3 regions of the Streptomyces sp. NPDC006743 genome follow, and region 3 is predicted to be linked to each of the others. Evidence: riboswitches for the same ligand, from Rfam matches in the RefSeq annotation. Region 3 holds a riboswitch; each other region holds the start of a gene.
The links. Region 3 has a riboswitch for S-adenosylmethionine ahead of thrC (threonine synthase). Riboswitches for the same ligand answer to the same signal wherever they lie in the genome.
Positions count from the first base shown of each region.

Region 1: another riboswitch for S-adenosylmethionine. It lies ahead of ABZ719_RS02335 (aminotransferase class V-fold PLP-dependent enzyme); the one in region 3 lies ahead of thrC (threonine synthase).
Region 2: another riboswitch for S-adenosylmethionine. It lies ahead of ABZ719_RS00070 (amino acid ABC transporter permease); the one in region 3 lies ahead of thrC (threonine synthase).

Region 1 covers NZ_JBEYJA010000002.1:187,443-195,002, forward strand. Annotated here, with positions in the region: gene ABZ719_RS02325 (ubiquinol-cytochrome c reductase cytochrome b subunit) at 1-1,321, shown strand, start outside; gene trpD (anthranilate phosphoribosyltransferase) at 1,502-2,566, shown strand; SAM riboswitch class IV at 2,650-2,766, shown strand; gene ABZ719_RS02335 (aminotransferase class V-fold PLP-dependent enzyme) at 2,946-4,307, shown strand; gene ABZ719_RS02340 (Lrp/AsnC ligand binding domain-containing protein) at 4,395-4,676, opposite strand; gene ABZ719_RS02345 (rhomboid family intramembrane serine protease) at 4,673-5,425, opposite strand; gene ABZ719_RS02350 (hypothetical protein) at 5,581-5,820, shown strand; gene ABZ719_RS02355 (NYN domain-containing protein) at 5,880-7,229, shown strand; gene ABZ719_RS02360 (NlpC/P60 family protein) at 7,521-7,560, shown strand, end outside.
Region 2 covers NZ_JBEYJA010000001.1:9,474-17,033, forward strand. Annotated here, with positions in the region: gene ABZ719_RS00045 (NtaA/DmoA family FMN-dependent monooxygenase) at 1-49, opposite strand, end outside; gene ABZ719_RS00050 (LLM class flavin-dependent oxidoreductase) at 71-1,270, opposite strand; gene ABZ719_RS00055 (GNAT family N-acetyltransferase) at 1,495-2,220, opposite strand; gene ABZ719_RS00060 (transporter substrate-binding domain-containing protein) at 2,307-3,329, opposite strand; gene ABZ719_RS00065 (amino acid ABC transporter ATP-binding protein) at 3,390-4,187, opposite strand; gene ABZ719_RS00070 (amino acid ABC transporter permease) at 4,184-5,164, opposite strand; SAM riboswitch class IV at 5,489-5,597, opposite strand; gene ABZ719_RS00075 (MarR family transcriptional regulator) at 5,730-6,734, opposite strand; gene ABZ719_RS00080 (hypothetical protein) at 7,281-7,560, shown strand, end outside.
Region 3 covers NZ_JBEYJA010000004.1:187,070-194,629, reverse strand. Annotated here, with positions in the region: gene otsB (trehalose-phosphatase) at 1-547, shown strand, start outside; gene ABZ719_RS05460 (trehalose-6-phosphate synthase) at 591-2,024, opposite strand; gene ABZ719_RS05455 (glucosyl-3-phosphoglycerate synthase) at 2,196-3,140, opposite strand; SAM riboswitch class I at 3,364-3,537, shown strand; gene thrC (threonine synthase) at 3,555-4,847, shown strand; gene ABZ719_RS05445 (MoaD/ThiS family protein) at 4,844-5,119, shown strand; gene ABZ719_RS05440 (cold-shock protein) at 5,551-5,754, shown strand; gene groL (chaperonin GroEL) at 6,229-7,560, shown strand, end outside.

The DNA.
Region 1 (7,560 bases), on a different contig from region 3:
CGAGGTGCGCGGTGGTCTGCTCATCCGGCAGATCCACCACTGGGCCGCGCTGATCTTCCTCGCGGGCATGTTCGTGCACATGATGCGTGTGTTCTTCACCGGCGCGTTCCGCAAGCCGCGTGAGGTCAACTGGATGTTCGGCTTCCTGCTGTTCGTCCTGGGCATGTTCACCGGTTTCACCGGTTACTCGCTCCCGGACGACCTGCTGTCCGGCACCGGTGTCCGTTTCATGGAGGGCGCGATCCTGTCCGTGCCGATCGTCGGCACGTACATCTCGTACTTCCTCTTCGGCGGCGAGTTCCCCGGTCACGACTTCGTGGCCCGGTTCTACTCGATCCACATCCTGCTGCTGCCGGGTATCATGCTCGGCCTGGTGGTCGGCCACCTGATCCTGGTCTTCTACCACAAGCACACGCAGTTCGCGGGCCCCGGCAAGACCAACAACAACGTCGTCGGCATGCCGCTGCTGCCGGTCTACATGGCCAAGGCCGGAGGCTTCTTCTTCCTGGTCTTCGGTGCCATCGCGGCCATCGCGGCGATCGCGCAGATCAACCCGGTCTGGGCCATCGGCCCCTACCGTCCGGACCAGGTGTCCACCGGCGCCCAGCCCGACTGGTACATGGGCATGGCCGAGGGTCTCATCCGTGCGATGCCCGGCTGGGAGATCAACTTCTGGGGCCACACGCTGGTCCTGGGCGTGTTCATCCCGCTGGTGCTCTTCGGTGTGGTCCTCGCGGTCATCGCGCTGTACCCGTTCATCGAGTCCTGGGTCACCGGCGACCGGCGCGAGCACCACATCCTGGACCGTCCGCGCAACGTCCCGACCCGTACGGCCTTCGGTGCGGCGTGGATCGCCTGGTACTTCGTGCTGCTGGTCGGCGGTGGAAACGACCTGTGGGCCACCCACTTCCACCTGTCGATCAACGCGATCACCTGGTTCGTGCGCATCGCGTTCTTCCTGGCGCCGATCGTCACCTTCGTCGTCACGAAGCGGATCTGCCTCGGCCTGCAGCGCCGGGACAAGGACAAGGTGCTGCACGGCCGCGAGTCCGGCATCATCAAGCGCCTGCCGCACGGTGAGTTCATCGAGGTCCACGAGCCGCTCAGCCAGGAGCAGCTGTACACCCTCACGGCCCACCACCAGTACGAGCCGGCCGAGATCGGCCCGACGGTCGACGAGAACGGTGTCGAGCGCAAGGTCGGGGGTACGGAGAAGCTGCGCGCCAAGCTCAGCAACGCGTACTTCGGTGAGGACAGCCAGATCGCGAAGCCGACCGTCGAGGAGTACAAGGAGATCACGAGCGGCCACGGCCACCACTGATCACTGACCCCTGAGCGTCGCCACGCCAGGCCGAAGGGCCCCGTCCTCCCCCAAGCTCAGAAGAGCAGGGGGTGCCCCAATCCCGGACGGGGCCCTTCGCCGTGCCCGGGGCTGGATAGGGTGGACATCGGTACGAGAGATAGCGTCCGGGAGCCCCGGGCACCGATTCAGGAGCGGCTTATGAGCGCTGTGACCCCCGCTGGAGGCGACACCGCGGCGGGCCGTTCCTGGCCCCGGATGCTGAACGGTCTGCTGGAGGGCCGGGACCTGGTCGCCGACGACACCGCCTGGGCCATGGACCGGATGATGGGCGGCGAGGCGACCGACGCCCAGATCGCGGCCTTCGCGGTGGCCCTGCGCGCCAAGGGCGCCACCGTCGAGGAGATCACCGGCCTCGTCCGCACGATGTACGAGCACGCCAACGTGATCCAGGTGCCCGGCGCCACCGTCGACATCGTCGGCACCGGCGGCGACGGCGCCAAGACGGTGAACATCTCCACCATGTCCTCGATCGTCGTCGCGGGCACCGGCGCGAAGGTCGTCAAGCACGGCAACCGGGCAGCGTCCTCCGCCTCCGGCGCCTCCGACGTCCTGGAGAAGCTCGGCGTCAACCTCGACCTGACGCCGCGGCGGGTGGTCGAGGTCGCCGAGGAGGCCGGGATCACGTTCTGCTTCGCGGTGAAGTTCCACCCGGCGCTGCGCCATGTGGGCGCCGCCCGCGGGCAGTTGGGCATCCGCACGGTGTTCAACCTGCTCGGTCCGCTGACCAACCCGGCCAAGGTGAAGGCCCAGGCGGTCGGCGTCGCGGTGGCGCACGAGGCGCCGATCGTGGCGGGCGTCTTCGCCGAACGCGGCAACTCCTCCCTGGTCTTCCGCGGCGACGACGGGCTCGACGAGCTGACCACCACCGCGACCTCGCGGGTGTGGATCGTCCGGGACGGCAAGGTCACCGAGGAGGCCTTCGACCCGCGCGACGTCGGCCTGGACCTGGTGCCGGTGGAGGCGCTGCGCGGCGCGGACGCCTCCTACAACGCCGAGGTCGCCCGCCGGCTGCTGGAGGGCGAGAGCGGCCCCGTGCGGGACGCCGTCCTGCTGAACTCGGCGGCGGCCCTGGTCGCCCTGGAACCGGGCTCGGGGACGCTGGCGGAGCAGATCCGGGCCGGGATGGAGAAGGCCGCCGAGTCGATCGACTCCGGGGCGGCCCGGCGCACGCTGGAGCGCTGGGTGGCCGCCAGCAACGCCTGAGCCGTGCGGCGCGGCGCGGGGCGCGGTCCACGATCCGGACCGCGCCTTGCGCCGGGAAGATCGTGTGGCAAGATGTTGGACCAGGTCATGAGTGACAGCCATGTGGCCCCGGCCGGCTGTCCGGCAACCCTCCGTCCGTGGCGGGGTGCCCCGGGTGAAGACCAGGTCGTAGGCAGCGAGGTCTACGGCAAGCGCGGACCCCTCGCATCACCAGGGGTCCTGGTCGTACGAGGGAGCCTTCCGTGAGCAACCGAATGCGTTAGGGCGACCGGCCCCGAGGCCGCAGAGCCCCGCCTCCGCACACCTCTTCTCACTCCACCACGCTGGAGCCCTGTCCGCTCGCGTGGTGGATTCGCCCTGCTTTCACGGGAGTTCACCCATGTCTGTCTCCACCGTCGCCGCCGACCAGTCCGTTTGTGCCCCGCTGCCCGTTCTGGGACGGGATGTGACCGTGCCGCTGGTGACCGGCGGCGAGGTCACCTACGCGGCCCTCGACTACGCGGCCAGCGCCCCCGCGCTCCAGCGGGTCTGGGACGACGTGGCCGCGTACGCCCCCTACTACGGCAGTGTCCACCGCGGGGCCGGCTACCTCTCGCAGCTCTCCACCGACCTGTTCGAGAACGCCCGCCGCACCGTCGCCGGGTTCCTCGACTGCCGCGCGGACGACCAGGTGGTGTTCACCCGCTCCACCACCGACTCCCTCAACCTGCTGGCCCGCGCCGTCCCGGCCGACTGCCGGGTGTTCGTCTTCGAGACCGAGCACCACGCGTCCCTGCTGCCCTGGCGCGACGCGCAGGTGACCTACCTCAACGCCCCGCGCACCCCGGAGCAGGCCGTGGCGACCCTGGAACGGGCGCTGGCCGACCGCGAGCCCCACGGCCCCGCCCTGGTCTGCGTCACCGGCGCCTCCAACGTCACCGGCGAGCTGTGGCCGGTGCGGGAGCTGGCCGCCGCCGCCCACGCGCACGGTGCCCGGATCGTCCTGGACGCCGCCCAGCTCGCCCCGCACCACCCGGTGTCGGTCAAGGACCTCGACGTCGACTGGGTCGCCTTCTCCGGGCACAAGCTGTACGCCCCCTTCGGCTCCGGTGTGCTGGCCGGGCGCGCGGACTGGCTGCGGGAGGCCGAGCCGTACCTCGCGGGCGGCGGCGCCAGCCGCCGGGTGACGCGGCGCGCGGACGGGGGAGTGGAGGTGCAGTGGCACGACAGCGCCGCCCGCCACGAGGCCGGCTCGCCGAACGTCATCGGCGCCTACTCGATCGCGGCGGCCTGCAAGGCGCTGACCGAGGCCGGGTTCGACACGCTGGTGGCCCGCGAGCAGTACCTCATCGGCAAGGTGCGCGACGGGCTGGCCGGGGTGCCCGAGGTGAAGGTGCTCTCCCTGTTCGGGGACGACGCCCCGCGGGTCGGCGTGCTCTCCTTCGTGGTGGCGGGCTGGAACAGCTCGCACTTCGCCGCCGCGCTCTCCGCCGAGTACGGCATCGGGGTCCGCGACGGCCTGTTCTGCGCCCACCCGCTGGTGCGCACCCTGCTCGGCAGCGACCCGCAGACCCAGGGCGAGTGCGGCGCCCCCGAGGCCGCGCCCGGCGAGAAGTCCCTCAACGCCATCCGCGTCAGCTTCGGCGCCGGCACCCCCGACGAGCACGTGGAGCGCTTCGTGGCGGCGGTGCGGGAGCTGGTGGCCGAGGGCGCGAAGTGGACGTACCGCACCGAGGACGGCCGCTGCGTGCCCGCCGTGTGAGGACCCGCGTCCCGTGGCCGGTGACGAGCCGGCGCTGTGCCGCGGGAGGCCGCGGCGGACGGTGCTCCGGGGGCGGCGGTCGGACGGTCAGGAGTCCAGCCCGATCGCGAACGCCGCCTCCAGGTCGTGCTGCGAGTACGTGCGGAAGGCGACGTGCGTGTCCGTGGCCTCCACGCCGGGGATCTTGCTGATCCGGCCGGGGATGATCTCCGCCAGGTCCTCGTGCCGGCCCACCCGCACCATGGCGATCAGGTCGTAGGTGCCGGTGACGGAGAAGACCTCGCTCACGCTCTCCAGCGAGGCGATCCGCTCGGCGATCTCGGGGATCCGGTCCACGCTGGTCTTGATGAGGACGATCGCGGTGATCACGGCTGGTTCTCTCCCTCGGGGGCCGGAGCAGGGGTGGCCTTCACTCTAGTCGGCCGCCCGAACCTGGCCCACGCGTAGCCGAAGCCGAGCGCGAAGCCGATGACGTGGGCCAGGTAGGCCACGCCGGGCCCGTCGGGGGCCCGGCCGGCGGCCAGCCACTGCAGGGCGGCCCAGAAGGGCAGGACGACCCAGGCGGGCAGGCGCAGCGGCAGGAAGAAGAGGAACGGCAGCACGCTGGTGACCCGGGCCCGGGGGAACAGGTAGAGGAAGGCGCCGAGGACCGCCGAGATCGCCCCCGAGGCCCCGACCAGGGTCTGGCCGGAGTCCGCGTGGGCGCCGGCGTACCCCAGCAGGGCCAGGTAGCCGCAGCCGAGGTAGAACAGCGTGAACTCGACGCGGCCCAGGCGTTCCTCCGTCAGCGCGCCGAAGACGTGCAGGAAGAGCATGTTGCCGAGCAGGTGCACCCAGCTGCCGTGCACGAACAGGGCCGTGGCGGGGGTGAGCGCGGCCCGGGCGGAGCCCGTGAACAGGTCGGCGGGGATCACGCCCCAGCGCCGGAAGTAGGCCTGCTGGGCCTGGAGCAGGGTGTCCCCGGTGCCGTGGGCGGGGAGGAGTCCGGCGGCCGGGCTGATCGCGAAGGCGGCGCAGCACAGGACGATCAGGGCGGTCGTCACCGGCGCCGATGTGGACCGGACCGCCCTGAGTGCCCTGACCGTCCGGGCGGCCACCGCGTTCCTGGAGCTGATCATGTGTACAGAGCATGACGTAACAGGACGCATCCGCACACACCGCCTCGCCGCCGTGGACAGCCGGGCGCCGAGTGGCCTCCAGGCCGTAGGGTTACGAGCCGGCGCACCGGGGAAGCCGGCGCGTCGCGGAATCCGGAAGGAAAGTGAGCAGCCCGATGACGGTTCCCCTGCCGACCGCCACGACGCGGTGGCGCTGCACCCTCTGCGGCAACCTCACCCGTTTCGACGTGACGCGCTCCTCGAAGGTCGTCGAGTACGTCCACCTCGACCTGGCCGGGGAGCCCACGGTCGAGGAGCGCGAGGTCGTCAGTGAGACCATCGAGTCGGTGCGCTGCCGCTGGTGCAACGCGGTGGACAAGGTGGAACTCGTGGACAGGCCGGGCGCCGGCTCCTGAGCGGAGCGGACCCGCACAGGCGACCCCGGGAGGGGTCCCGTGAGGCATTGGGGTGACGGATGGCGCAGACACGAGGCGGGGAGCCGGGCGACGGCGCCGCTGAGGTGCTCGACTGTCCGCTGCCCGACGGCGTGCGCCGCAGGGTCGTGCAGATCGTGGCCGACGCCTTCGGCCGGCTGACCGTCGCCGAGCTGCCCGCGCAACTGCGCCAGTACGCCCGGTTCGCGCCCAACCGCCGGGCCAAGTTCGCCGGCAACGCGATGGCGGCGGCGCTGGAGACCGACACGCTGTTCCGGCAGCGGGTCGGGGAGAAGTTCCGGGAGGCGCAGGCGGAGCTGTGCGACGCCCTCGACTCCGGCGCGCCGCCCCCGGCCGCGGACCCGCTCGACGTGGCCGCCGCGGCCTACGTCCTGCGCCCGGCGGGCTGGGTGAAGCTGGTGACCGCCGCGGGCGAGGAGGCGCTGCGGGCGCACGCCGAGCGCGCCGAGGAGGAGAGCCGCGCCGAACTGGAGCGGCTGCGCGAGCAGCTCGCCGCCGCCCGCGAGCAGGCCCGCGCCGAGACCGAACGCCTGCGCACCGAGCTGGACGCGGCGCGCAAGGAGGCCGATTCGCTGCACCGCAAGCTGCGCGCCGCGCTCAGCGACGTCAAGCGCGGCGAGGCGGCGCTGCGCAAGACGCGCGGCGAGACGGAGACGGCGCGCGCCGAGGCGCAGGTGCAGGTGTCGGCCGCCGAGAGCGAGAACCGGCGGCTGAAGGCGCGTCTGGGCGAGGCGGAGGCCGCCCTGGAGGCCACCCGCAAGGCCGCCCGTGAGGGCCGCAGCGTCGAGGACATGCGGGTGCGGCTGCTGCTGGACACGGTGCTCGACGCCGCCCAGGGGCTCCGGCGCGAACTCGCCCTGCCGCCGGTGTCCGTACGGCCCGCCGAGACCGTCGACGCGGTGGAGCCGGGCCGGATGACACCGAAGGACATCGCCGCCCGTGCGCTGTCCGAGCACGACCCGGCGGTCCTCGACCAGTTGCTCGCGCTGCCGCAGGTCCATCTGGTCGTCGACGGCTACAACGTCACCAAGACCGGCTATCCCCAGATGCCGCTGGAGAAGCAGCGTCTGCGGCTCCTCGGGCAGCTCTCGCAGCTCGCCGCGCAGACCGGCGCCGAGGTCACCTGTGTCTTCGACGGGGCCGAACTGGCCGCGCCGGTGCTGCTGGCGCCGCCGCGCGGGGTGCGGGTGCTGTTCTCCAAGCCGGGTGTCACCGCGGACGAGCTGATCCGTCAGCTGGTGCGCGCCGAGCCGCCGGGCCGGCCGGTCATCGTCGCCTCCACCGACCGCGAGGTGGCCGACGGTGTCGCCCGCGCGGGGGCGCGCCCGGTGGCGTCGGCGATGCTGCTGAAGCGTCTGTCCCGCGGCTGAGGACGGGCACGGGCGGGCCGCGGTGGCCCGCCGGCCGCTCCCCTGGATCCGCAAAACGGTCATAAGCCGATCTACGTCTCATTCACAACGTAGAGGTTTGATGCCCGAATTGACGGATCCGTCACGCAACGTAGCGTCAACCGTGCCTCACCCCTGGTGAGTTGAGGGCAAAGAATGCGGGCTGTGACGGAATTTCTTGGTGGGAGGATTTGAATTCATCACGATGAGGTCACTAGGGTCTGGGCTCGAACCTCCGAGCGGGTGGTCACTCACAAGAAGGAGCTTTCTTCCGTGGCGTCCCACCGTCGACCCAAACAGCCCAGTCGCGCAC
Region 2 (7,560 bases), on a different contig from region 3:
CGCCCGGGAAGTGCGCGGCCAGGTGGATCTGCTTCAGCGGCTTGCTCATGGTGGGTACGGTCCCTCCGGCTCAGGCGGCGTAGCGGTTGACGGGGCGGGGCAGGCCCAGCAGGCCGCGGACGGTGCCGGCCTCGTAGGCGGTGCGGAAGACGCCGCGGCGCTGGAGCTCGGGGACCAGCCCGCGGGTGATGGCCGGCAGGTCGTGTCCGGCGACGGCGGGCCGCAGGCGGAAACCGGTCAGCCCGGCGCTGTGGAGTTCCTGGAGCAGATCGGCGAGCTGGGCGGGCGTACCGGCGAAGACGCGGGCGTCGCTGGTGTACGGCTCCCCCGCCAGGGCGTCGAGGCGTGCGCGCCGGTCCTCCGCGGCGGCCTGCTCGGCGTCCAGGAAGACCACCAGGTCACCGAAGACGTGCAGGAGTTCACCGGCCCGCCCGGCCGCCTCCTGCTCGGCCCGGATCTCGGCGACGATCGCGCGGGCCTGCCCGGCGTCGTGCGGGGTGACGTAGCCGACATCGGCCTGACGGGCCACCAGCCGGTACGGGACGGTCTGGTGGGCCAGGGCGGTGACCAGCGGCTGGCCCTGGGGCGGGCGTGGAGTGATGGAGGGTCCCTTGACGCTGAAGTACTTTCCCTCGAAGTCGATGTAGTGGAGTTTGTCCCGGTCGATGAAGCGGCCGGTGGCCACGTCCCGGATCTCGGCGTCGTCCTCCCAGCTGTCCCAGAGCCGGCGCACGACCTCGACGTGGTCGGCGGCCTCGTCGAACAGGCCGGCCAGCCGCTCCTGTCCGGCCGGGGTCCGCAACTCCTCCAGGCTCAGCGGCGGGAAGGTGCGGCGGCCGAAGTGGGCGGCCTCGTGCGGGCGGGCGCTGATCTGCATCCGCAGGCCGGCCCGGCCGGCGCTGACGTGGTCGAGGGTGGCGATCGCCTTGGAGATGTGGAACGGCTCCGTGTGGGTGGCGATCACGGTCGGCACCAGTCCGATGTGCCGGGTGAGGGGTGCGATGCGGGACGCGATCAGTACGGCGTCCAGGCGGCCGCGGACCTGGTCGGTGCGGCCGTCCGGTTCGCCGTAGTGCGAGGACTGCAGGCCGAGTCCGTCCTCGAAGGTGACGAAGTCGAGCAGGCCGCGCTCGGCCTCGGCGACCAGGTCGGCCCAGTATCCGGCGGTGAACAGGTCCCTGGGGCGGGCGGCCTGCTCGCGCCAGGAGGCGGGGTGCCAGCCGGTGCCGTCGAGGGCCACGGCGAGGTGCAGCGAAGGAGAAGGGGACACGGGTGGATGCCTTCCTGGAGGTCCGTACGAGATCGCCGGCCCGCGGGAACCGGGGCGCGCGGCGCTGGGGAATCCGGGTCAGGAGCAACAGAGGAAGCCGGGCACGCGCTGCGGGCCGACGCGGGGCGGGGAGGGGAGGCGGACGACGCGGCGCGCAGGTGTCACTTGTGGCACCTGCGCCCCGACGGTTGGGGCGGCCGCCCGCGACGAGCGCGAGGTCATGGCTATGCCGTTTCCTGCGAAGCGGCGGCGCCGGTGTGCCGCACCAGCGAGAAGACCGTACGGCGGCGCAGGGTGAAGCCGATCGACTCGTACAGCCGGATCGCGTTCGCGTTGGTGGCCACGGCGTGCAGGAAGGGGCGTTCACCGCGCTCCCTGATGCCGGCGGCGACCGCGCGGACGAGGCGGGTGGCCAGCCCCCGGCCGCGGTGGTCCGGGTCGGTGCACACGGCGCTGATCTCCCTCCAGCCGGGCGGGTGCAGCCGCTCGCCGGCCAGGGCGATCAGCCGGCCGTGGTGGCGGATGCCGAGGTAGGTGCCCATCTCGACGGTGCGGGGCAGATAGGGCCCCGGCCGGGTGCGGGCGACCAGGCCGAGGATCTCGGGTACGTCGTCGGGGCCGAGCCGGACGGCCTCGCGGTCGGGCTCCGCGCGCACACCGGTGTCCACGAGCTGGACGCCGTGTCCGGTGCGCAGGATCTCCCAGCCCTGCGGTGTCTCGGTGACGCCGCGCACCGAGGCGGTGCCGCCGGGGCCGACGAGCGTGGCGAGGTCGGCCCAGGCGCGCGGGTCGGTCTCGTCGGAGACGGCGTGGAAGGGGGCCACCTCCTCGTGGTAGCGGGCGGCACGGCCGACGCGTCGGGCGAGGTGGGCGTGGGGTCCGGTCAGCGCGGCCCAGGCGGGGTTGTCCAGGATGTGCGAGGGGCCGGCGTCGAGGGTGGTGACGGACATGGCGTGGCGTTCTCCGTGGGCGGCTCGGGTGTGCGGCGCGCGGGCACTCCGCCGCGGGCGGCGGTGGAGTCCGGGGCACGCGGTGGTCAGGAGTTGTCGAGCGGCAGTCCGGGCGGGTTGACCTCGGACTTGGTGACGGCGTCGCCGGAGAGGTTCCAGGCGGCGAGCCACTGGGCGTACTGGCCGTTCTGGATCAGGTGGTTGATCGCGTCGGTGAGAGGCTTGGCCAGGCCGCTGCCCTTCTTCGCGGTCGCCGCGATCAGCCCTTGGAGGGCCTCGCCGGCGCCGGAGTACCGGCCGGCGATCCTGGTCGCGTCGGGGGTGCTCGCGGTCTGGGTGACGTGGTAGGAGAGGTTGGGGCTGGGGCCCAGGAAGGCGTCGATCTTGCCGCTGTTCAGGGCCAGGTAGAGGCTGTTGTTGTCCTGGAAGTACTTGACGGTGAGCTTCTTGCCCTCGCTCCGGAGCTTCTTCTGCCACTCCAGCAGGATCCGCTCCTGGTTGGTGCCCGCGCCGACCGAGACGGTCTTGCCCGCGAGAGCCTGGTAGTCGCCGTCGAAGGTCCACTTCGAGGACTTGGGCGTCTCGAAGGCGAGGTCGTCCTTGCGGTAGGAGGCGAACTCGTACGTGCGCTTGCGCTCCTCGGTGTCGGTGATGTTCGAGAAGCCGACGTTCACCTTGCCGCTGTCGATGCCGACGAAGAGGTTCTCCCAGGTGAACCGCTTGACCTCCGGTTCGAGGCCGAGGACGGCCGCGACCAGTCTGCCCAGGTCGGCCTCGGAACCGGTGAGGGTCTTCTGGTCGCTGCCCACGAAGCCCAGCGGCGGGGAGCCTGACGGCAGGGTGCCGGAGCCGATCACCAGTTTGCCGCTCTTCCTGACGGCGGCGGGCAGCTCGGCGCTGATGGACTTGACCTCCGGGACCTTCAAGGTGGTCTCCTTGGCGGCACCGTTGGACAGCCGGCCGACGGTGACCGTGCCGGCGGTGTCGCTCACCGCCGTGGCGGCTTCGCTGTCGCCGCCGCAGGCGGCGAGCCCGGTGGCGAGGGTGGCGACGGCGGTCGCCGCGGTGATGCCGCGTGTCAGGCTGCGTCGGGTGACGTGGGCAGACATGGCTGTTCCTTGTCGCTTCAGGTGAGGGAGCGGGGTGGGGTGGTCGCGGGGTGCGGTGTGTCAGAGGACCTTGCCGAGGAAGTCGCGGGTCCGCTCGTGCCGGGGGCTGTCGAGGACCTCGGTGGGCGGCCCCTGTTCGACGATCTTTCCGCCGTCGATGAAGACGACCCGGTCGGCGATCTCGCGGGCGAAGCCGATCTCGTGGGTGACGATGACGAGGGTGGTGCCGCTGGTCGCCAGGTCCTTGATGACGGCGAGGACCTCGCCGACGAGTTCGGGGTCCAGGGCGGAGGTCGGTTCGTCGAAGAGGATGACGCCGGGACGCAGCGCGAGGGCGCGGGCGATGGCGACACGCTGCTGCTGGCCACCGGAGAGCCGGCGTGGATAGGCGCCGGTCCTGTCGGCGAGGCCGACCCGGCCGAGGAGTTCGCGCGCGAGTTCCAGCGCCTCGGGCTTGCCGAGCCTCCCGGTGGCGACCGGCGCGGCGGCCACGTTGTCGAGGACGGTCAGGTGCGGGAAGAGGTGGAAGTTCTGGAAGACGAAGCCGATCCGGGCGCGCTGGGTGAGGATGGCCCGCTCGCTCAGCTCCCTCAGCCGCTCGCCCTGCCGCTTCACGCCGATCAGCTCGCCGTTGATGCTGACGTGGCCGATGTCGGGCTGCTCCAGGTGGTTGATGACCCGCAGCAGGGTGGACTTCCCGGAGCCGGACGGACCGAGGATGACGGTGACCTCGCCGGGGCGGACGGTCAGGTCGATGCCGTTCAGCACCCGGTGGGAGCCGTACCACTTGTGCACGTCGTGCACTTCCACGGTGGCGGGCTCGACGGCGGCCAGGGCTTGCAGGGTCTTGGCGGTCATACGGCGGCCTCCCGGCGGATGCGGGTCCGCAGGTCGCCGAGACCGGTGCGGAGCCTCTGCAGCGGCGTCGGCGGCAGGCTGCGGGTGGCACCGCGGGCGTAGTACCGCTCGACGTAGAACTGGAGAACGGAGACGACGCTGGTCAGGACCAGGTACCAGACGGTGACGACCAGCAGCAGCGGCACGATGTCGCCGGGGTAGGTGGAGCCCATGGACTGGGCGGTGCCGAACAGGTCCAGCAGGGAGACGTAGAAGACCAGCGAGGTGCCCTTGACGAGACCGATGAGCTGGTTGACGTAGTTCGGGACGATCGAACGCAGCGCCTGCGGGAAGACGATCCTCCGGAACTGGTAGCTCTTCGGCAGACCGAGCGCGGTGGCCGCCTCGTGCTGGCCCTGGTCGACGGAGAGGATGCCGCCGCGGACCACCTCGGCGGCGTAGGCGGCCTCGTTGAGGCTGAGGCCGACGACGGCGACGGCCATGTCGGTGGCGAGCCGGGACTCGTCGAAGGAGAAGAAGGCCGGCCCGAAGGGGACACCGACACTCAGCGTCTTGTAGAGGGCGCTGAAGTTGTAGAGGAAGATCAGCACCACGATGAGCGGGATGGAGCGCAGCGCCCAGACGTAGGTCCAGCTGACCGCGCGCAGCACCGGGCTCCTCGACAGCCGGGCCAGGGCCAGCAGGATGCCGCCGAGGAGGCCCAGCACCGCGCTGTAGGCGGTTACTTCGCAGGTGATGAGGAGTCCGTCGAGGATGTTCGGCCGCAGGAACCAGTAGCCGAAGCGGTCCCACTGGTAGAAGGGGTTGGAGACCAGTCCGTGGACGAACTGGGCGACCAGGACCAGGACTGCCGCGGTGGCGATCCAGCGTCCCGGCCGCCGTAGCGGCAGGACTCGCTGGGCGGTGAGGGTCTGCTGACGTCCCTCGGTGGTCGGCGCTTCGGCGAGGGTGACGGTGGCGCCAGGGGGTTCACTCATGGTGGGCTCCGGCTGGGTGGGGACACCCCGGAAGCGCGGCGGCGCGCGAAGGCGCGGACGACGGCGAGGCACCGGGGGCGTGGAGGACGACGGCACACCGCTCGGGCGGTGCCGGTCAGGGGAGGCGGGGGCTGCGGAGAGGTGTCAGCCCCGGCAGCGGGCGCTGCCCGGTGCGGTACACAGTGCGCTGTTCACGCGGAGCAGATCGATGGCGCGATCGACGACGAGGGGGGTCGGGTACGGCGACACGCGGCTCTGCGGGCGGCGTGTCGCCGTCCTGGGAGCTGCGTACATGGCGTCACCGTCACTGTTCCGGCCCTGTGGGCCTCGCGCTTACCGAAGTCTCATCGGTCCGGTCGTCGCCTGGGGCACCCCACCGCGGTGCGAGGGTTGCCGGTCAGCCAGCCAGGGCTTGTCGCTGACACTCATGACCGTTCTGGGCACGTAGTTAAGACAATGACCCGAACGGATGTCAATGCTCGTCCACCAGGTGGAACGGGTCCGGCCTGCGGGCCCGGACCCGGGGCACTGGAGACTCAGCCGTTCCGGTTCCTCTGACGCACCGTCACACTCCCGCGCGTGGCGCGGAGTTGAGCAGGGCGATCCCCATGGGGGTGGGGCTGTGGAGTGCCGTGTTGCGGTGCCGGACCGTGTGGATCAGTCCGGCCGCGCGCAGGGTGGTCGCGTGTTCGCTGGCGCTGGGGGGCGTCATGCCCGTGAGAGCGGCGAGTTCCTTGGTCGAGCAGCTGGGGTGCTGGGCGATGGCGTACAGCACGGAGGCGCGGGTCCGGCCCATCAGAGAACTCAGTGAAGTGTGTGCTGCGGTCGGGGCCGGGCGGACCGGCGTCGTGAGGGGTGGCGCGGAGCCGTGGCCGACGGGGTACCTCACCACGGGCTGTGGTTCGGCGTCGATGTCGATGGCGGGCGAGTCCGCTCCGAAGACCGAAGGGACGAGGAGCAGCCCTCGGCCTTCGAGGTACAGGTCGCCATCGAAACCGGAGACCATGGCGACTTCCAGGACGGGTGCCGTCCAGCGGATCCGCCGCGGGTCGAGCGAGGCGAACAGGGCTTCCACTCCCCCGGTGAGCAGATGCCGCATCCGTATCCCCTGGTCGGCCGTTGCTTCGCCGACGACACGGGCCCAGTGGGGGGACAGCAGCACGTCGTGGACGTGATCCAGGCTCTCGTGGAGCCGCCGCCGCAGGTCGCGGTCGTCGGCCAGGTGGCGGGCCCACGGCGGGAGCGGCTGCCGTTCCGCTATGTGGGCCAGGTCCTCGCGGACCCGGGAACGGGGTGCGGCGCGCGCCCGGTCCAGCAGCTCGTGCGGCTCGCCCGTGCCGGCGGAACTCAGGAACGTGGGCGCCCAGCCCCCTGGCGGGATCAGGTCGAGGACCATCCGGGCCATGGGCTCCAAGCCGGCGAAGGCGGCGTGTCTCCACGCCCCGAACCGCACCGGGTGGCTGCGGCTCTGCAGGATGCGTACCGCGGCGGCCAGTTCCATCAGTGGCGAGGGCTGCGCCACCCGGGTCCTCATCAGGTCCTCGACCGTGAAGTGAATGCGGTAGACCATGCTTCCCCCCGTGCCCGGTGCGTAAGAGCTGCGAACAGAAGGGGAGTCCGGTCAGCTCGCGGCGTCCGGTGCGTGCGATCGCAAGGCGCCGGAAGGTCCTGGTAGCGGAGCTACCAGGACCTTTCGGCAACGCCGCGAGCGTGCGTGCCGGGCGTCGCGAGCCGGGCGCCCCTTTTGTTCGCAGCTCTAAGAGCCGAGGGTGATCCTTCGTGAATCTCCAAGTCCGGTCCAGACCGAATCAGGACGGCACACCGCCGGATCGCCGCCCGCGCCCCAACGAGCGGGCTGGGCAAGCCGTTTGTCCGCCATTCGGCGCAGCCCGAATCTGCTCGATCGGCCACGGACGACGAAGGAATCCTGATGGAGCGGGCCCGGCAGGTGCCCCCTCCCGGCCGGAGGAACGGCACCGGCCGGCGGGGGCCTCGCCTGCCCGTGCGGGCGCCGACGGCTGCCACCCGGGCACGCCATGAAGCGCTCCCCCCTTCAGGAACCGTCTTTGATCCCTCTCGCGCCTCATCGGGGTGCGAGGAGAAACGAGGAACCCACATGTATGCACAGCGCATGGTCGCGCGGCTCGGGACAGCGGCCGCCGCCTCACTCGCCCTGGTCGGTGTCCTGGCCGGGCAGTCCAGCGCCACCAGCGACACGATCGACGGCTGGAACACCAACAGCTCGCCGGTGCGGTGCGGGACGACCAGCCCGTACTTCTTCTGCCTCTACTACTCGCCGGGGGCCGAGGGCGCGGCCTGGAAGTCCAAGTCCACCGCCGTGCGCAACCTCAGCGGCGCCACGTTCTCCTCCGACGGCCACGGCTCGGCGGGCGCCG
Region 3 (7,560 bases):
CGGCCACTACGGTGCCGAACGCTGGGACGCGGCCACCGGCACCGTCACCGCCCCGGCCCCGCACCCCGGCGTCGCCGCCGTCCGCGCCGAGCTGCCCGGCTTCCTGGACCGGATCGGTGCCTGGCAGGGCACCTGGATCGAGGAGAAGGGCCGCTCCCTGGCCGTGCACACCCGCCGCGCCGAGGACCCCCAGGCCGCCTTCGACGCCCTGCGCGAGCCCCTGGCCGGCCTGGCCGCCCGCCACGGGCTGATCGTCGAACCCGGCCGGATGGTCCTCGAACTGCGCCCGCCGGGCATGGACAAGGGCGTCGCCCTCCTGGACCTCGTCCGCGGCCTCGGCGCGGGCTGCGTCCTGTACGCCGGGGACGACCTCGGCGACCTGCCCGCCTTCACCGCCCTGGACAAGCTCCGCTCCGACGGCCTGCCGGGCGTCCTGGTGTGCAGCGGCAGCACGGAGGTGACCGAACTGTCCGAGCGGGCCGACCTGGTGGTCCCGGGCCCCGCGGGGGTGGTGGAACTCCTCGGCGCCCTGGCGGCGCACGCCTGAGCCCCGGGGCCGGCGCGGGCGCCCGGGGCGGTGGAGGACCGGGTCAGCCCGCGTTCAGCTCGTGCAGCTGGTCCAGGAACCACTGGGCCGGCGGGAGCGCGGTGGCCGCCGCGGCCAGGCGGCCCGTCCGTTCGGACCGTTCCGTGCCGGGCATGCTCAGCGCCTCGTGCAGCGCCGCCGCCGTGCCCGCCACGTCGTACGGGTTGACCACCAGCGCGTCCTCGCCCAGCTCGGCGTAGGCGCCCGCCTCCCGCGACAGCACCAGCGCGCACCCCGAGTCGGAGATCACCGGGACCTCCTTGGCGACCAGGTTCATCCCGTCCCGGATGGGGTTGACCAGTGCCACGTCCGCGATCCGGTAGGCGGCGAGCGAGCGGGCGAAGTCGTCCTTGACGTGCAGGACGACCGGCGTCCACCCGGGCGTGCCGAACCGCTCGTTGATCTCCTGGGCAAGCCGCCGCACCTCGGCCGTGTACTCCCGGTAGACGGCGAGGTCCTGCCGTGAGGGGTAGGCGAAGGCGACGTGCACCACCCGTTCGCGCCACTCGGGGCGGTCCTGGAGCAGCTGCCGGTATGCCAGCAGCCCGCGCACGATGTTCTTCGACAGCTCGGTGCGGTCCACCCGGACGATCGTCCGGCGGGCCCCGCCGTCCGGGGCGGCGCCGATCTCCTCGCGCAGCGCCGCCATCCGCTCCTTGACGTCGGCCCGGTGCGAGCGCTCGCGCAGGAACTCCGCGTCCGCGCCGAGCCCGTGCACCCCGACGCGGGTGCCGCCGAGCCCGCCGGCCAGCGCCTCGCAGCACTGCGCGAAGGCGTCCGCCCACCGCTGGGTGAGGAAGCCGAGCCGGTCCGCGCCCAGCATGCCGCGCAGCACCTGCTCGGCGATGTCGTCGGGCAGCATCCGGAAGTAGTCCACGGGCGCCCACGGCGTGTGCGAGAAGTGCCCGATCCGCAGATCCGGCCGGAAATCGCGCAGCATCCCCGGGACCAGCGTGAGGTGGTAGTCCTGCACGAGTACGGCCGCGCCCTCGGCGGCCTCCTCGGCCAGCGCCTCGGCGAACGCCCGGTTGTAGGCCTCGTACGAAGCCCACTGGCGCCGGAACTCCGCGTCGAAGACGGGCTCCAGCGGGGTCTGGTAGAGCATGTGGTGGACGAACCACAGCACCGAGTTGGCGATGCCGTTGTAGGCGTCGGAGAAGACGTCCGGGGCGATGTCGAGCATCCGGACCCGCTGGCCGCCGGTGTCCTCGGCCGGCAGCCGCCGGCCGTCCTCGAAGCGCCGTACGGCCTCCCGGTCGGCGTCGCCGAGCGCGGCGCACACCCAGACCGCGCCCGCGTCCGGGCCGATCGCGGACAGGCCGGAGACCAGCCCTCCGCCGCCGCGTTTCGCGTGCAGGGAGCCGTCCTCGCGCAGCTCGTACGAAACCGGCCCGCGATTGGACGCGACCAGCACTTCGGCACCGTGCGTTGCAGCCATGGTCCTCAACCTAGCCCGGCTTTCGAACGCTCAAACGTACGCGGCGGCGCCCCGCCGGCGCGGCGGGTCCGGTCCCGGCCACCCGCCCGGCGGCGGCCCGCACCCGGGCGCGGTCACCCGGCCGGGGCCCGCGCCGGGTCCCGGCGACGTGCTCCCGCCGTCCGCTTCGGGTCAGGCCACCCGGCGGGCCGCGTACTCCGCGATCTCCGTCATCGGGGGGCGTTCCTCGGTGTCCACCGAGTACGTACGCGGCTCGAAGCCGTCCGCGCCGCGCTCGAACTGCGTGAGCGAGGGGCGGAGCAGGTGGCCGCGGGCCAGGCGGAGCTGGGCCGTGCGGTAGATCGCGGCGGACATCCGCCCGAGCGCCTGCCCGTCCTGGTGGCGGTGGATGCGCTCGCCCACGTCCACCTGGGCGAGCGCGTCCAGGCCGACCAGGTGCAGCGCGTCGACGAGCATGCCCAGCTCGACGCCGTACCCGACCGGGAACGGCAGTTGCTCCAGCAGCGAGCGGCGGGCCGCGTACTCACCGCCGAGCGGCTGCACGAATCCGGCCAGCTGCGGCCAGTGCATGTTGAGCAGCGGCCGGGCCATCAGCTCGGTGACCCGGCCGCCCTGCCCGGCGGCGGTGCCCAGCGGACGGTCGTACATCGCCTTGACCAGCTGCACCTCCGGATCGGTGAGCAGCGGCCCGACGATGCCGGTGACGAAGTCGGCGGAGAACTCCCGCAGGTCGGCGTCGACGAAGCAGACGACGTCCCCGCGGGTCACCAGCAGCGAGCGCCACAGCACCTCGCCCTTGCCGGGCACCGCGGGGATGCGGGGGAGGATCGCGTCGCGGTGCACCACCCGGGCGCCCGCCGCGGCGGCCACCGCCGAGGTCCGGTCGGTGGAGCCGGAGTCGACCACGACGAGTTCGTCGACCAGCGGGACCCGCGCCATCAGGTCGCGGCGGATCACGGAGACGATGTCGCCGACCGTCTCCTCCTCGTTCAGCGCGGGCAGCACGACGCTGACCGAGGAGCCGCTCGCGCGTTTGGCGGCCAGTACGCCGTCGAGCGGCCGATCGGCGACGGACCAGGACCGTGTCCTCAGCCAGCGCTCGACTTCTTCCAGCACGGTCGGTGACTCCTCACTCCTGCTCGGATCGCTGCGGCCCGCTGCCCGGCCCGGATCACATCATCGTGTGATCTGTCTCGCGGTTCGGACGTCCGTCTCGCCCCGTCCTGGCCGTCGGTTACAGTCTTGAACAACGCGGACGACGCTCGCATGCCGGGGTCGCCGCGACCTGCCACCGCGTGATCGCGCGGCAGGACACAACAGCAGGACCACAACCGAATACCGCTCATCCAGAGGGGCAGAGGGACACGGCCCGATGAAGCCCCGGCAACCCTCCAGCCGGTCTCGTACCGACGGATCGCTGTACGTCAGCCGTCCGCTCGCCACCGCGGGGCTCCCGGCTAGGGAAGGTGCCAAATCCGTCTCACGGCGAGATGCGTCGTGAGGAAGATGAGGAGAAAGGGCCTCGCCTCCATGGCTGTGCAGACAGTTGCCACCAGCACCGACACCCCCTCCGTCGATCTCGGCCCCGCCGCCGCGCTCAGCTGCCGCGAGTGCGGCCACCGCGTGCCGCTGGGCCCGGTCTTCGCCTGCGAGGAGTGTTTCGGCCCGCTGGAGATCGCCTACGACTTCTCGGGCCACGACACCGAGGAACTGCGCAAGAGGATCGAGGCCGGTCCGGCGAACATCTGGCGCTACGCCCCGCTGCTGCCCGTCCCCGCCGACGTGGCCGGCAAGCCGAACCTCAACCCCGGCTGGACCAAGCTCGTCCAGGCGGACCACCTCGCCGCCGAGATCGGCGTCGACACCGGCAGGCTCTTCGTCAAGGACGACTCCGGCAACCCGACGCACTCCTTCAAGGACCGGGTCGTCGCCCAGGCCCTGGAGGCCGCGCGCGCCTTCGGCTTCACCACCCTGTCCTGCTCCTCCACCGGCAACCTGGCCGGTGCCGTCGGCGCCGCCGCCGCCCGCGCCGGCCTGCGCTCGTGCGTGTTCATCCCGCACGACCTGGAGCAGGGCAAGGTCGTCATGGCCGCGATCTACGGCGGCGAGCTCGTCGGCATCGAGGGCAACTACGACGACGTGAACCGGTTCTGCTCCGAGCTGATCGGCGACCCGGCCGGCGAGGGCTGGGGCTTCGTCAACGTCAACCTGCGGCCGTACTACGCCGAGGGCTCCAAGACGCTGGCGTACGAGATCTGCGAGCAGCTCGGCTGGCGGCTGCCGGACCAGATCGTCGTCCCGATCGCCTCCGGCTCGCAGCTCACCAAGGTCGACAAGGGCCTGCGCGAGCTGATCGCGCTCGGGCTGGTCGAGGACAAGCCGTACAAGATCTTCGGCGCGCAGGCCGAGGGCTGCTCGCCGGTGTCCACCGCCTTCAAGGCCGGGCACGACGTCGTCCGGCCGCAGAAGCCGGACACCATCGCCAAGTCCCTCGCCATCGGCAACCCCGCCGACGGGCCGTACGTGCTGGACATCGCGCGCCGCACCGGCGGAGCGGTGGAGGATGTGACGGACGCGCAGATCGTCGACGCGATCAAGCTGCTCGCCCGCACCGAGGGCATCTTCGCGGAGACCGCGGGCGGTGTGACGGTCGGTGTCACGAAGAAGCTGGTCGAGGCCGGCGTCCTCGACCCGACGAAGACCACCGTCGTCCTGAACACGGGTGACGGCCTGAAGACCCTGGACGCGGTGGCCGGCACCGGTCTGACCGCCACCATCCGCCCGACCCTGGACTCCTTCCGAGAGGCTGGCCTCGCATCATGAGCGTGACCGTTCGCATCCCCACCATCCTGCGCACCTACACCGGCGGACAGGCCGAGGTGAGCGCCGAGGGCGCCACGCTCGCCGATGTGATCTCCGACCTGGAGAAGAACCACACGGGCATCGCCGCGCGCGTCCTGGACGACCAGGGCAAGCTGCGCCGCTTCGTCAACGTCTACGTCAACGACGACGACGTGCGTTTCGAGCAGGGCCTCCAGACCGAGACCCCGGACGGCGCCGGCGTCTCGATCATCCCGGCGGTCGCCGGCGGCTGACCATTACCGTAGGTAATGTCGATCACCGAGCGTGCCGTGAATTGCCCCCTCCGCGAGAGAAGCGGAGGGGGCAATTCCATGTGATTGAGCGCGGTAGAGTTGGGGAACACGCCCCGGATCTTCCGGATGAGCGCCTGTGGATTCCTGCCGCCCGCCGATGAGAAGCAGCCAAAATGCGCGGGTATTCTGCGGCATTTGCCTTGTTTTGCGGGGCCCGACTTGCCCGGGGATCGACTGAATTCTCGTCACATTCCGGACCGCTCCCGCCCGGAATTCTCGTCCGATTGACCTGTTGCAGACGGCAGTTGGACAGATACATTCAGCCGCGGTCGACGCGTTCCGGCGCACGCCCCCGATCCACGGGGGGTGAGGTCTGACCCGGATCCGCGAAGTGCGGATCTGTGCAAGGGCCAGTAATAGGGGAGTTAGGCATGGCTCAGGGCACCGTCAAGTGGTTCAACGCGGAGAAGGGGTACGGCTTCATCGCGGTCGACGGTGGTGCGGACGTCTTCGTCCACTACAGCGCGATCCAGATGGACGGCTACCGCACGCTGGAAGAGGGCCAGCGGGTCGAGTTCGAGATCTCGCAGGGTCAGAAGGGCCCGCAGGCCGACATGGTTCGCGTCACCGCCTGAACGTACGTCACACGAAGGGCCCACACCTCCACGGGGGTGTGGGCCCTTCGTCCGTTCCCGCCCGCGCCCCCGGCCGCCCGCCCGCGCCCCCGGCCGCCCGCCCGCGCCCCCGGCCGCCCGCCCGCGCGCCGGCCCGCACGCCCGGCCGCCCGCGTGCCCGCGCTCCCGCCCGACCGGCAGGCCCCCGTCCGCCCCCGGCTGATCCCGTCCGCGCGCACGCCCGGCGCGCGCGCCCGTCCATCACCCGACCACCACCCCTCATCGAGCCCGCTTCGCGGGCGGACCTTGCACTCGGGCATGCCGAGTGCTAATCATTGGCGTTAGCACTCTGAAGGTGAGAGTGACAACGAAGGACCGGGTCGGTGAGGCCCGCAGGCCGCGTGGGGCAAGGAACCACAAGGCCGGCGAGCCGTCCGTCGCGGGCGCGGGCGCGGTCCGAAGGAATCACCCCCAGTCCTGGAGGGACCACTTCACATGGCCAAGATCATCGCGTTCGACGAGGAGGCGCGGCGCGGCCTCGAGCGCGGCATGAACCAGCTCGCGGACGCCGTCAAGGTGACGCTCGGCCCCAAGGGTCGCAACGTCGTCCTCGAGAAGAAGTGGGGCGCGCCCACGATCACCAACGATGGTGTCTCCATCGCCAAGGAGATCGAGCTCGAGGACCCGTACGAGAAGATCGGCGCCGAGCTGGTCAAGGAAGTCGCCAAGAAGACGGACGACGTCGCCGGTGACGGTACGACCACCGCGACCGTCCTCGCCCAGGCCCTGGTCCGCGAGGGCCTGCGCAACGTGGCCGCCGGTGCCAACCCGATGGCCCTGAAGCGCGGTATCGAGAAGGCCGTCGAGGCCGTCTCCGCCGCCCTGCTCGACCAGGCCAAGGAGGTCGAGACCAAGGAGCAGATCGCCTCCACCGCCTCCATCTCCGCCGCCGACACCCAGATCGGCGAGCTGATCGCCGAGGCCATGGACAAGGTCGGCAAGGAAGGCGTCATCACCGTCGAGGAGTCGCAGACCTTCGGTCTGGAGCTCGAGCTCACCGAGGGCATGCGCTTCGACAAGGGCTACATCTCCGCCTACTTCGCGACCGACATGGAGCGCATGGAGGCGGTGCTCGAGGACCCGTACATCCTCATCGCCAACTCCAAGATCTCCTCGGTCAAGGACCTGCTCCCGCTCCTGGAGAAGGTCATGCAGTCGGGCAAGCCGCTGCTGATCATCGCCGAGGACGTCGAGGGCGAGGCCCTGTCGACCCTGGTCGTCAACAAGATCCGCGGCACCTTCAAGTCCGTCGCCGTCAAGGCCCCGGGCTTCGGCGACCGCCGCAAGGCCATGCTCGGCGACATCGCCATCCTCACGGGCGGCGAGGTCATCTCCGAGGAGGTCGGCCTCAAGCTGGAGAACGCCACCCTCGACCTGCTGGGCAAGGCCCGCAAGGTCGTCATCACCAAGGACGAGACCACCATCGTCGACGGTGCCGGCTCCTCCGAGCAGGTGGGCGGCCGGGTCAACCAGATCCGCGCCGAGATCGAGAACAGCGACTCCGACTACGACCGCGAGAAGCTCCAGGAGCGCCTGGCGAAGCTCGCGGGCGGCGTGGCCGTCATCAAGGCCGGTGCCGCCACCGAGGTGGAGCTGAAGGAGCGCAAGCACCGCATCGAGGACGCCGTGCGCAACGCCAAGGCGGCCGTCGAGGAGGGCATCGTCGCCGGTGGTGGCGTGGCCCTGCTGCAGGCCTCCCAGGTGTTCGAGAAGCTGGAGCTGGAGGGCGACGAGGCCACCGGTGCCGCCGCCGTCAAGCTGGCGCTC